3 regions of the Zafaria sp. Z1313 genome follow, and region 3 is predicted to be linked to each of the others. Evidence: predicted binding sites of a transcription regulator. Region 3 holds the regulator's gene; each other region holds the start of a gene.
The links. The regulator LexA, encoded in region 3, represses DNA repair genes until DNA is damaged. The targets are predictions, from matches to a motif close to TCGAACANNTGTTCGA.
Positions count from the first base shown of each region.

Region 1: a site for LexA is predicted at 1,268-1,283, ahead of ACQ3I4_RS05995 (DUF222 domain-containing protein). Genes of this name have one in related genera too.
Region 2: a site for LexA is predicted at 1,307-1,322, ahead of ACQ3I4_RS03190 (DUF6504 family protein). Genes of this name have one in related genera too.

Region 1 is NZ_JBNWUK010000004.1:39,100-42,314, forward strand. Features, by position in the region: gene ACQ3I4_RS05985 (L-talarate/galactarate dehydratase) at 1-310, shown strand, start outside; gene ACQ3I4_RS05990 (FadR/GntR family transcriptional regulator) at 398-1,132, shown strand; gene ACQ3I4_RS05995 (DUF222 domain-containing protein) at 1,294-3,215, shown strand, end outside.
Region 2 is NZ_JBNWUK010000001.1:699,073-702,287, reverse strand. Features, by position in the region: gene ACQ3I4_RS03200 (SOS response-associated peptidase) at 17-772, shown strand; gene ACQ3I4_RS03195 (VOC family protein) at 785-1,249, opposite strand; gene ACQ3I4_RS03190 (DUF6504 family protein) at 1,423-1,734, shown strand; gene ACQ3I4_RS03185 (DNA polymerase III subunit alpha) at 1,731-3,215, shown strand, end outside.
Region 3 is NZ_JBNWUK010000013.1:41,688-44,902, forward strand. Features, by position in the region: gene ACQ3I4_RS12115 (histidinol-phosphate transaminase) at 1-445, opposite strand, end outside; gene ACQ3I4_RS12120 (LysM peptidoglycan-binding domain-containing protein) at 550-951, opposite strand; gene lexA (transcriptional repressor LexA) at 1,221-1,943, shown strand; gene ACQ3I4_RS12130 (ATP-dependent DNA helicase) at 2,085-3,215, opposite strand, start outside.

The sequences.
Region 1 (3,215 bases), on a different contig from region 3:
CGACATCATCCAGCCGGACGCCCCGCGCGTCGGCGGCATCACCCAGTTCCTGCGCCTCGCGACCCTCGCCGACCAGGCCGGGCTGGACCTCGCCCCGCACTTCGCGATGGAGATCCACCTGCACCTGGCCGCGGCCTACCCGCGCGAGCCCTGGGTCGAGCACTTCGATTGGCTCGATCCGCTGTTCAACGAGCGCCTCGAGACCCGCGACGGCCGCATGATCGTCCCCGACCGCCCCGGCCTCGGCTTCACGTTCAGCGAGCAGGCCCGCGCCTGGACCACCGACACGGTCGAGTTCGGCACGCGCTGACCCCGAGCACCCCGGACAACGGCGGGGCGCGGCTCCCGGCGGCGCCCCGCCGTCGTCCTCCCTTCCCCGTATGACAACCTAGGATCCATGGCTTCGAATCTGACCACCCGGCTCGTCGAGACCCTGCGCGCGCGGATCGTCGAGGGCGAGATCGCGCCCGGCGACAAGCTCCCCAGCGAGAGCACGCTCATCGCAGAGCACGGCGTGAGCCGCACGGTCGTCCGCGAAGCGATCTCCAGGCTCCAGGTCGAGGGACTCGTCCATACTCGCCGCGGCTCCGGCAGCTTCGCCCTGACCCCGCCCCCCGAACCCGGGGCCAGCGGGACGCGGCCGGCGCGTTCCCTGGAGGAACGCCTCGAGCTCCTGGCCTACCGGGCGGCCATCGAGTCCGAGACCGCGGGACTGGCCGCCCGGCGCTCCACCGAGGCGGGGCTTCAGGCCCTCCGGCTCGAGCTCGAGGCCTTCGACGCCGCCGCGGACAGCCCGTCCGACGCGCTCGCCCACGACTTCGCCTTCCACCGCGGGATCGCGGCGGCCGCCGGCAACGCGTACCTGCTCGATGCCGTCGACGCGCTCGGAGCGCAGATGATCGCGATGCCGCGGCAACGCCTCGAGGGGGCGCCGACCGGCGGCCGACCCCCCGCCGCCGGGCGTACGGTGGGACCCGCGGACGGGCCGGCGACGAGGCACGCGAGCGTGGCGTCCGAGCACGCCGCGATCCTGGCCGCCTTGGAGGAAGGCGACGCCGCGGCCGCAGCCGCCGCCATGCGCACGCATCTGGCCAACTCGGGGCGGCGCCTGAAGGGATCGAGCGGGCTGTAGACCGAACGTGGCACGGAGAGAGCGCGGCAGCAGGGCGGTCACTTCGGCTCGGCCACCCCTGCATTCCCTCATTGGCCCTCCACAACGGTGATGGGAACATTCTTTCCCACAGTCTCGATGATTCTACCCATTCTGTCGTATGTGGGTTCTAGTGTTGTTGCATGTTCAGCTACCGTTTCTGGATCGAGGGCGCGGACCCGGCCACGCTCGGCGTAGACGAGGATCCCGCCGACACCGCCGCCGGCGCGCCCGAGGGCGCGGGTGAGGGCACGGCGGCGCGGATTCCGGTGGACGGGGTGTATCCGCTGCCCGGGATCGACCGGACGGTCGCGGGGTACCGCAACGGGCGGATCGTGGTCCTGGACGAGGACCGCTTCACGGCCACGCACGGCAGGATCCTCGCCACCGGGCTGGCCCGGGCCCGCGCGGCCGTGGAAGCCGAGACCGTGAAGGTCCTGGCGTTGACCGCGGACGCGTTCGCCCGCACCACGCCCGCCCCGGGCTGGGAGGCCTCGCTGGCCGGATCCGAGATCGCCGCGGCCACCGGACAGGACGAGGGCCCGGCCACCGGCCGGATCCACGAGGCCCTGCAGTTGCGCGGGGAGCGCCGGGCGAGCCTGCGGGCCCTGGAGGACGGACTCGTCAGCCCCGAACACGTGCGCACCATCCTGCGCGCCTGCGAGGGCCTCCAACCCCTCCCCGTCACCGCCCCCGCCCCCGGGGCCGGGGAACACGCGTGGGAGGCCTACCGCAGCGCCCGCGCCGCGGCCGGGGAGAAGGCCGCCCGGGCCAGGGACAGGATGGAGGCCGCGCTGCTCGCCCACGCCCCCGGGCGCCCCCCACGCCTGCTCGCGGCCAAGGCCCGCCGCCTGCGCCCGAGCCTGGACGAGGTCGCCCCGCCCGAACGCGCCCGCCGCGCGCAAAGACACCGCCGGACCTGGCTCGCCCCCGAGGACGACGGGATGTGCACCCTCGGGATCCGCCTCGACGCCGTCTCCGCCCACGCCATCCACGACCGCCTTCACCGCATCGCCCGCTCGATGCGCAACCAGCCCGGCGAAACGCGCACCATGGACCAGCTCCGCGCCGACGCCGCGACCGAGCTCCTCCTGTCCGGCACCGGCACCACCCCCGGCACCGCCGCGATCCGCCCCGAGATCATGATCATCCTGCCCCACACCGCCCTCACCGCCCTACCCCCCAACCACGACAACAACACCAACCCCGCCGGCCCTGGAGTCCAGGCGCCGCCGGGCGGGCTGGCCGGGAACGGGCTCGTGGCCGGATGCGCGGAACTGGCCGGCTACGGCCCGATCGACCTCGAGACCGCCCGCGCCTACGCCGCCCGCGCCCGGACCTGGGAACGGCTCTACGCCGCCCCCGACGGCACCTCCCTCGTCGCGATGGGCCGCAGCAGCTACCGGCCCACCAAGGACCAACGCCGCCTGATCGCCGCCCGCACACCCCTGTGCACCCACCCCGGCTGCACCCGCCCCGCCCTCCAATCCGACACCGACCACGTCACCGAATGGCAACACGGCGGAACCACCGACCTGGACAACCTCTCCCCCGCCTGCCCCAAACACCACACCTACAAGACCATCGGCGCCTGGCGCACCACCCTGCACCCCGACGGCACCACCACCCACACCTCACCCACCGGAACCACCTACACCACCACCCCCGCCATCCCCTGGACCACCACCCCAACCCCGGCCCCGACATCGGCGGCGGCACCACCGGCGTCGGCGACGGAGGGGACCTCAGCGGAGGCAGCGGCACCAGCGTCCGGGACACCATCGACACCAACGGCATCAGCACCAGCGCCGACGTCATCGGCATTACCCGCGACAACGGAGCCGGTCGAACCCTCGGAGAACGCCAATCACCACGACGCCGACGCCGACGACGGGCCCGGGCTCCGCCACGACGAACACGACATCGCCCCGCTACGCCAAGCCATCAACGACAACCCCGCCAAACTCCCCGACACCCCTCCACCGGACCAGACGCCACCACCCGCCACGGCGTCGATCCCCGGCACCACGACCTCCTCGACACAGCCGAATCCCGACGTCACCGG
Region 2 (3,215 bases), on a different contig from region 3:
GTGAGACGCTTATTCCATGTGTGGACGCTACGTGATGGCGCGGGCCATCGGAGACCTGGTCGCCGACGCCGAGGCGGAGGCGGACGCGGCGCTCGAGCTGCGCCGCTCCTGGAACATCGCCCCGACCACCGACGTGCCGATCGTGCTGGAGCGCCTCGTCAAATCCTCGCCCGTGCGGCAGATCCACGTGGCCTCGTGGGGGCTCGTGCCGGGATGGGCCAAGGACCCGAAGGTCGGCGTCCGGGCCTTCAACGCCCGCAGCGAGACGGTGGCGGAGAAGCCCACGTTCCGCTCCGCGGTGAAGTCCCGCCGCTGCGCCGTCCCCGCCGAGGGCTACTACGAGTGGAAGGCCCCTGCCGGTGGGAGCCGTGCCAAGCGCCCCCACTACGTGAGGCCCCGGGACGGCTCGCTCATCTACTTCGCCGGCCTCTACGAGTGGTGGAAAGACCCCGCCAAGGCGGAGGACGATCCCGGCCGCTGGCTGCTGTCGACCTCCATCCTGACGACGGCGGCGCCGCCCGCGGACGCGGAGGAGCCGGTGCTGCGCGGGCTCGCGGAGCTGCACGACCGGTTGCCGATCCCGCTGCGCCGGGACGTCCTGGGCGACTGGCTGGACCCCGGGAACCGGGACGCCCCGGCCCTCGTGGACGCGGTGCGCGGCGGGGCCTACGGCGTGGCGTCCGGCTGGCGGCTCGACGAGGTCGGCCCGGCCGTAGGCAACGTCCGCAACGACGGGCCCGAACTGCTCGAGCCGCTCGAGCCGACCACCTAGCCGCCCCTCGGTTCAGCCGTCGGCTTCGAGGCGCACCCGTCCGGTCTCGTCGACGGTGAACGCGGGATTGTGCACGAAGTCCCAGCGGAAGCCGTCCGGGTCGGCCACGCAGGCGCTCGTTCCTCCCCAGGACCGCGTCTCCGGCGGCGTCACGGGCCGGGCTCCCGCGGCCAGGGCGCGCTCGTAGTGGGCCCGGACCGCATCGGCGCTGGCGGCGTTGTGGCCCAGGGAGACCGGCGGGGCCTGGGCTCCGTGTCCGACGTCCCCGTACTCCGAGGGCATGCTCGCCACGTTCCACAGGGCGAGCACCTGCCCGTGCCCCGAGCGGACGAACGCGATCTCACCGGGCACGTGGCCCGCCTCCTCGAAACCGAGCCCCTCGACGTAGAACGCGCGGGAGGCCCCGACGTCGCGGACGCCGAGCGTGATCGCGGTGACCAACGGGGGAGCGGCGGGTGCCTCTGGCGGAGTATCCATGCCCCGACGGTACCGGTGATGCCGAAGTGTCGGAAGCGTCCCCTACGCTCGATTGCATCGAACATAGATTCGAATACAATGGAGTGACCGCTTCCGCTTCCCGAAGCGCAAACTTCCCTCACCCCCTCGTGCCGGGGCTCACAACCGGCGCCTGGTCCCAGGAGGTTTCCCGGATGGGCCTGTTCACCCGATCCATCGACGTCGACTGCACCACGTCCGGCCTGCCGCTGCGGCTGCGCTGGGAAGGGCGCGAGTACCTCGTGGCCGCCGAGCCGCTGCGCTGGTTCGAGCGCCGCAAGTGGTGGGCCGAGGAGCTGCGCGCCGAACGCGGCCGCGGGCCGGGGCTGGTGGACCACGAGATGTGGCGGATCCAGGCGCGGCTGGCGGGGCGGGGGCCGCTGCGCACCTTCGACCTCTCCCGCCACGCCGAGACCGGGCGCTGGCGCCTGGTCATGATCCACGATGCGTTGAAAGAGAGCGCGTGAGCTTCACCCACCTGCACGTCTCCTCCGCCTTCAGCGCCCGCTACGGGGTCTCCTGGCCGGACGAGCTCGTCCGCGCGGCCGCCGCGGCCGGGGCGGACGCCCTGGCCTGCACCGACCGCGACGGCCTGTACGGGATCCCCAAGCACTTCAAGGCCTGCCTCCGCCACGGGATCGACCCGGTCGTCGGCGTCGACCTCGCCGTGCTCGGACCCGGCGCGGGGCGCGTCGTCGTCCTGGCCCGTGGGAACGACGGCGGCGCGGGCTACACCGCGTTGTGCCGGCTCGTCTCGGCGGCCCACGCCGGGACCACCTCGGGCGGGCGCGGCGCCTCCCGGCCCGTCGGGGTCACGCCCGGGGAGCTGGCCCGCTGGGCCGCCGGACCGGTCGGCGACGCCGGAGCGGATCGGGCGGGAGGGGCTCAGGACCCGCGGGCCGGGGCGGCGCTGACGGTCCTCCTGGGTCCGCAGTCCGACGTCGGCCAGGCCTGCCTGCGCCGCGGCTACGGGCAGGCGCGGCAGCTGCTGGAGCGCTGGCGGGCGGTCCTGCCCCCCGGCGCGCTCGCCGTGGAGGCCGTCACCCACGTGAACCGCCCCGGCGCCAGGCTCAGCACGGCGCACGCCGTCCGCATGGTCCGCGCCGCCCGGGACTGCGGCGTCCCGGCCGTGCTGGGCAACGCGGTGCGCTACGCGGAGCCCGACGGGGCGGCCACCGCCGACGTGCTCGACGCCGCCCGGGCGCTGAGCACGCTCGAGGCCCTCGACGACCTCCAGCCCAACGGCCAGGGCTGGCTCAAGGAACCGGCCCAGATGCACCGGCTGGCCGGCGAGGTGGCCCGCGAGGCCGGAGGCGGCGCCGGGCTCGCGGCCGAGCTGCTCGCGGAGACCGCCCGGCTGGCCGACCACTGCCGCATGGACCCCGTGGGCGACGCCGGCTGGGGGATCCCCGTGGTCCCCGAGGCCCGCGTCATCGGCATCACGGGGGACCCCGCGCGCGAGCTCGCCGCGCGCTGCGAGGCCGGCATCACGCGGCTGTTCCCCGACGGCGGGGACACCCGGCTGCGCGGGCGCCTCGCGACGGAGCTGGACACCATCGCCTCGCTCGGCTTCTGCTCCTACTTCCTCACGGTGGCCGAGGTCTCCTCGATGATCGCCGCGATGGGCGTCCGCGCCGCCGCCCGCGGGTCCGGGGCCTCGAGCCTGGTCAACTACCTGCTCGGCGTCAGCCACGTGAACCCCCTGGCCCACGATCTGCTCTTCGAGCGCTTCCTCTCCCTGGACCGCTCGACCCTTCCCGACATCGACATCGACGTCGAGAGCGCGGAACGGCACGCGGTCTACCGGCGGATCTTCGAGCGCTTCGGGCGCGAACGCGTGACCCTGATGAGCATGCAGAACGGCTACCGGGCCCGCGGCGCGGTGCGCGACGCCGGGCTCGTGCTGGGGTTCGAGAACGCCGAGATCGACGACATCGCCAAGCAGCTG
Region 3 (3,215 bases):
CCGCGGTGAGCGCGAAGTCGTCCTCCCGGCGGCCGGCCACGTAGCCCGTGTCCGTGCCGCTCGCGAGCAGCGGGTACATCGAATAGGTGGGAGGGAATCCCATGACGGTGCGCCCCGGCCCTCCGAAGGCCTGGAGGATCTGCTGCAGCACCTCGTTGGAACCGTTGCCGGCCCAGATGTTCTCCGCGTCGAGTCCGTGGCCCAGGTAGGCGGCAAGACGAGTCCGGAGCTCGGTGAATTCCCGGTCGGGGTAGCGGTTGAGCCCGGCGGCGGCCGCTGCGACGTCGGCCGCGATGGCGGCCTGGACCTCGGCGGGGACCGGATGGGTGTTCTCGTTGACGTTGAGCTGGATGGGAACGTGCAGCTGCGGGGCCCCGTAGGGCTGCAGGCCGCGAAGGTTCTCCCGCAGCGGCAGGTTGGCGAGTCGCTCCAGCTGTTCAGTCACCGATTCAGTCTATTCTCCGCGGCCACGGCCCCGGGAATCGGCGGCGCCGGCCGGTAACAATGCCGCCGCGGATCGTCCCGTGACGCGCCCTGGCGGACCGGGCCCTATCCGCCGGTGGGGACGTAGAGCTGCTGCCCCGGGAGGATGGTCTGGCTCGTGAGGCCGTTGAGCTCCGTGATCTCGCGGATGACGGAGCGCGGGTCTCGCTCCGGGGCGAACTCGGAGGCGAGCCCCCACAGGGTGTCGCCCGCCATCGTCGTGACCAGTTCGGCCCGGAGCGGCTCTCCCGTGGAGCCGTCGGCGGCCATGGCGGGCGCCGTGAAGACGCCGGCGACGACGAGCAGCACGGCCGCCACGAGCAGGACGGGCAGGCCGATGAGCACGAAGCGTCCGCGCCGGGTCAGGCGCAATCCACCGGAGGGCGCCGTACGGGCGCCGGGCGTGCCCGTCGAGGCGACGTGGATCATGGGGGTTCCTGCAGCGGCGGCGAGGGCGGGCTGTGCCATGGTCGTGCCTTTCTCGAGGAGGTCTTCGAATCTTCGCCCTGGGATCAGCGATCTAGAACATAGCTTCGAAAGTGATTGATACCTGTTTAGCACCCTTGACCGACGCTTGTCGAGACACGTTCGAACAAATCTTTGAAATGGGCCTCGGGCTCCACTAGCGTTGGGATAGGTGGTTCACGGGAACCACTGCACCAGCCGCTACCGACGCTTTGGGTCCGACGCCGACGAGTGGCACCGCCGTGAACGAGGTCAACAGGATGGGGCACACCATGAACGCAGCAGAGTCGCCGGCACCCAGGAGCGCGCGGAAGAGCCTCACGATCCGGCAGAAGAAGATCCTCGAGACCATCCAGCGCGCCGTCGGCGCGCACGGCTATCCGCCCTCGATGCGCGAGATCGGCGACACGGTGGGCCTCGCGAGCCTCTCGAGCGTCACCCACCAGCTCGCCCAGCTCGAGAAGATGGGCTACATCCGCCGGGACCCCCGCCGGCCGCGCGCCATGGAGATCCTGGTCCCCCTCACCCTCACCGATGCGGACGCCGAGGGCCCGGCGCCGGAGCAGCCGGACCTGCGGGCGGCCAACGGGATGCCCGTCTCGGAGCTCGCCTCGGCCGCCGACACGGCGTTCGTTCCGCTCGTCGGGCGCATCGCCGCGGGCGGTCCGATCCTCGCCGACCAGACGGTGGAGGACGTCATGGCACTGCCCCGGCAGCTCGTGGGCCACGGCGAGCTCTTTATGCTCAAGGTCAGCGGCGATTCGATGGTCGAGGCCGCGATCTGCGACGGCGACTGGGTGGTCGTGCGGAGGCAGAACACCGCGGACAACGGCGACATCGTCGCGGCGCTGCTCGACGACGAGGCGACGGTGAAGACCTTCAGGCAGCGCGACGGCCACACGTGGCTGCTGCCGCAGAACCGGCAGTACGAGCCCATCCTGGGTGACCACGCGACCATCATGGGCAAGGTCGTCTCGGTGATGCGCTCCCTCTAACCAGGGCCGGGCGGCACCGGACGCCGGGCTGCCTTCTCAACGCGGACCACGCCACGCCGGGCCGGCACGACCGGACCGGTGTGTCGCGTTGGCCCCGCTCCGGCGCGCCGCCGGCCACGGCTGTTCCGGACGGTGCGTCCGCTACGACGCGTCCGGCGCGAGGCGGCGGAGCGCGCCGAGGACGGTGTCCTTCTCCGTGGTCGCCCACATCGGCGGGAGCGAGGCGCGCAGGAACGCCCCGTAGCGCTCGGTGGCCAGGCGCGGATCGAGCATGGCGACGACGCCCCGGTCGCCGGTCGAGCGGATGAGGCGACCGGCACCCTGCGCCAGCCGCACGGCCGCATGGCTCGCGGACACGGCCATGAAGCCGTTGCCTCCCCGCCGGGCGACGTCGCGGCTCCGCGCCGTCGAGAGCGGATCGTCCGGTCGCGGAAACGGGATCCGGTCGATGACGACGAGCCGGCAGGACGGCCCGGGCACGTCGACCCCCTGCCACAACGTCATCGTGCCGAAGAGGCACGTGTCCTCTTCCTCGGCGAACCGGCGGACGAGGGAGGCCATGCCGGACTCCCCCTGGCACAGGATCTCCTGGTCGAGCCGCGGGCGCAAGGCCTCGGCGGCCTCCTCGGCGGCGCGCCGCGAGGAGAAGAGGGCGAGCGCCCCTCCCCCCGAGGCGCGGATGAGGTCCTCGAGCTCGTCCAGGAGTTCCGGGGCGAGGGAGCGTGAGGGCCGGGGCAGGTGCCGGGCCACATAGAGCACGCCCTGCTTGGGGTAGTCGAAGGGGCTTCCGACGTCGATTCCGGTCCAGGACGGGGCCCCCTCGCCGAGCAGGCCGAGCGATCCGGCCACGGGCTCGAACGCGGAACCCACCGCCAGCGTGGCCGAGGTCAGCACGACGGTGCGCCCGTCGAAGAGGCCCTCCCGCAGGCGGCCGCCGACGCCCAGCGGGGCGATGTTCAGCGTCGCGGGGCTCGATTCGTCGGGCTGGACGTAGCCCTGGCCGGGGACGAAGCCGCCCTGGCGCGAGGCCCAGAGGACCTCCCTGGCGTCCTGGGCGGACGCCATCCGCTCGCAGATCTCCAGGAGGTAGAGCAGCTGCGAGCGGGCCTGCTGCTTGCCTCCGTCGACGGCCTCCCCCTGCTGCGGCTTGGAGTCGGACAGCGCGACCCGCGCCGCCTCGCGGACCAGGTCCACGGCGGCGGCCTGCTCGTCGTTCAGTCCGAGCGGCATGAGCCCGCTGGGAATGCCCTCGAGGCTGCGCTGCAGCGCCTC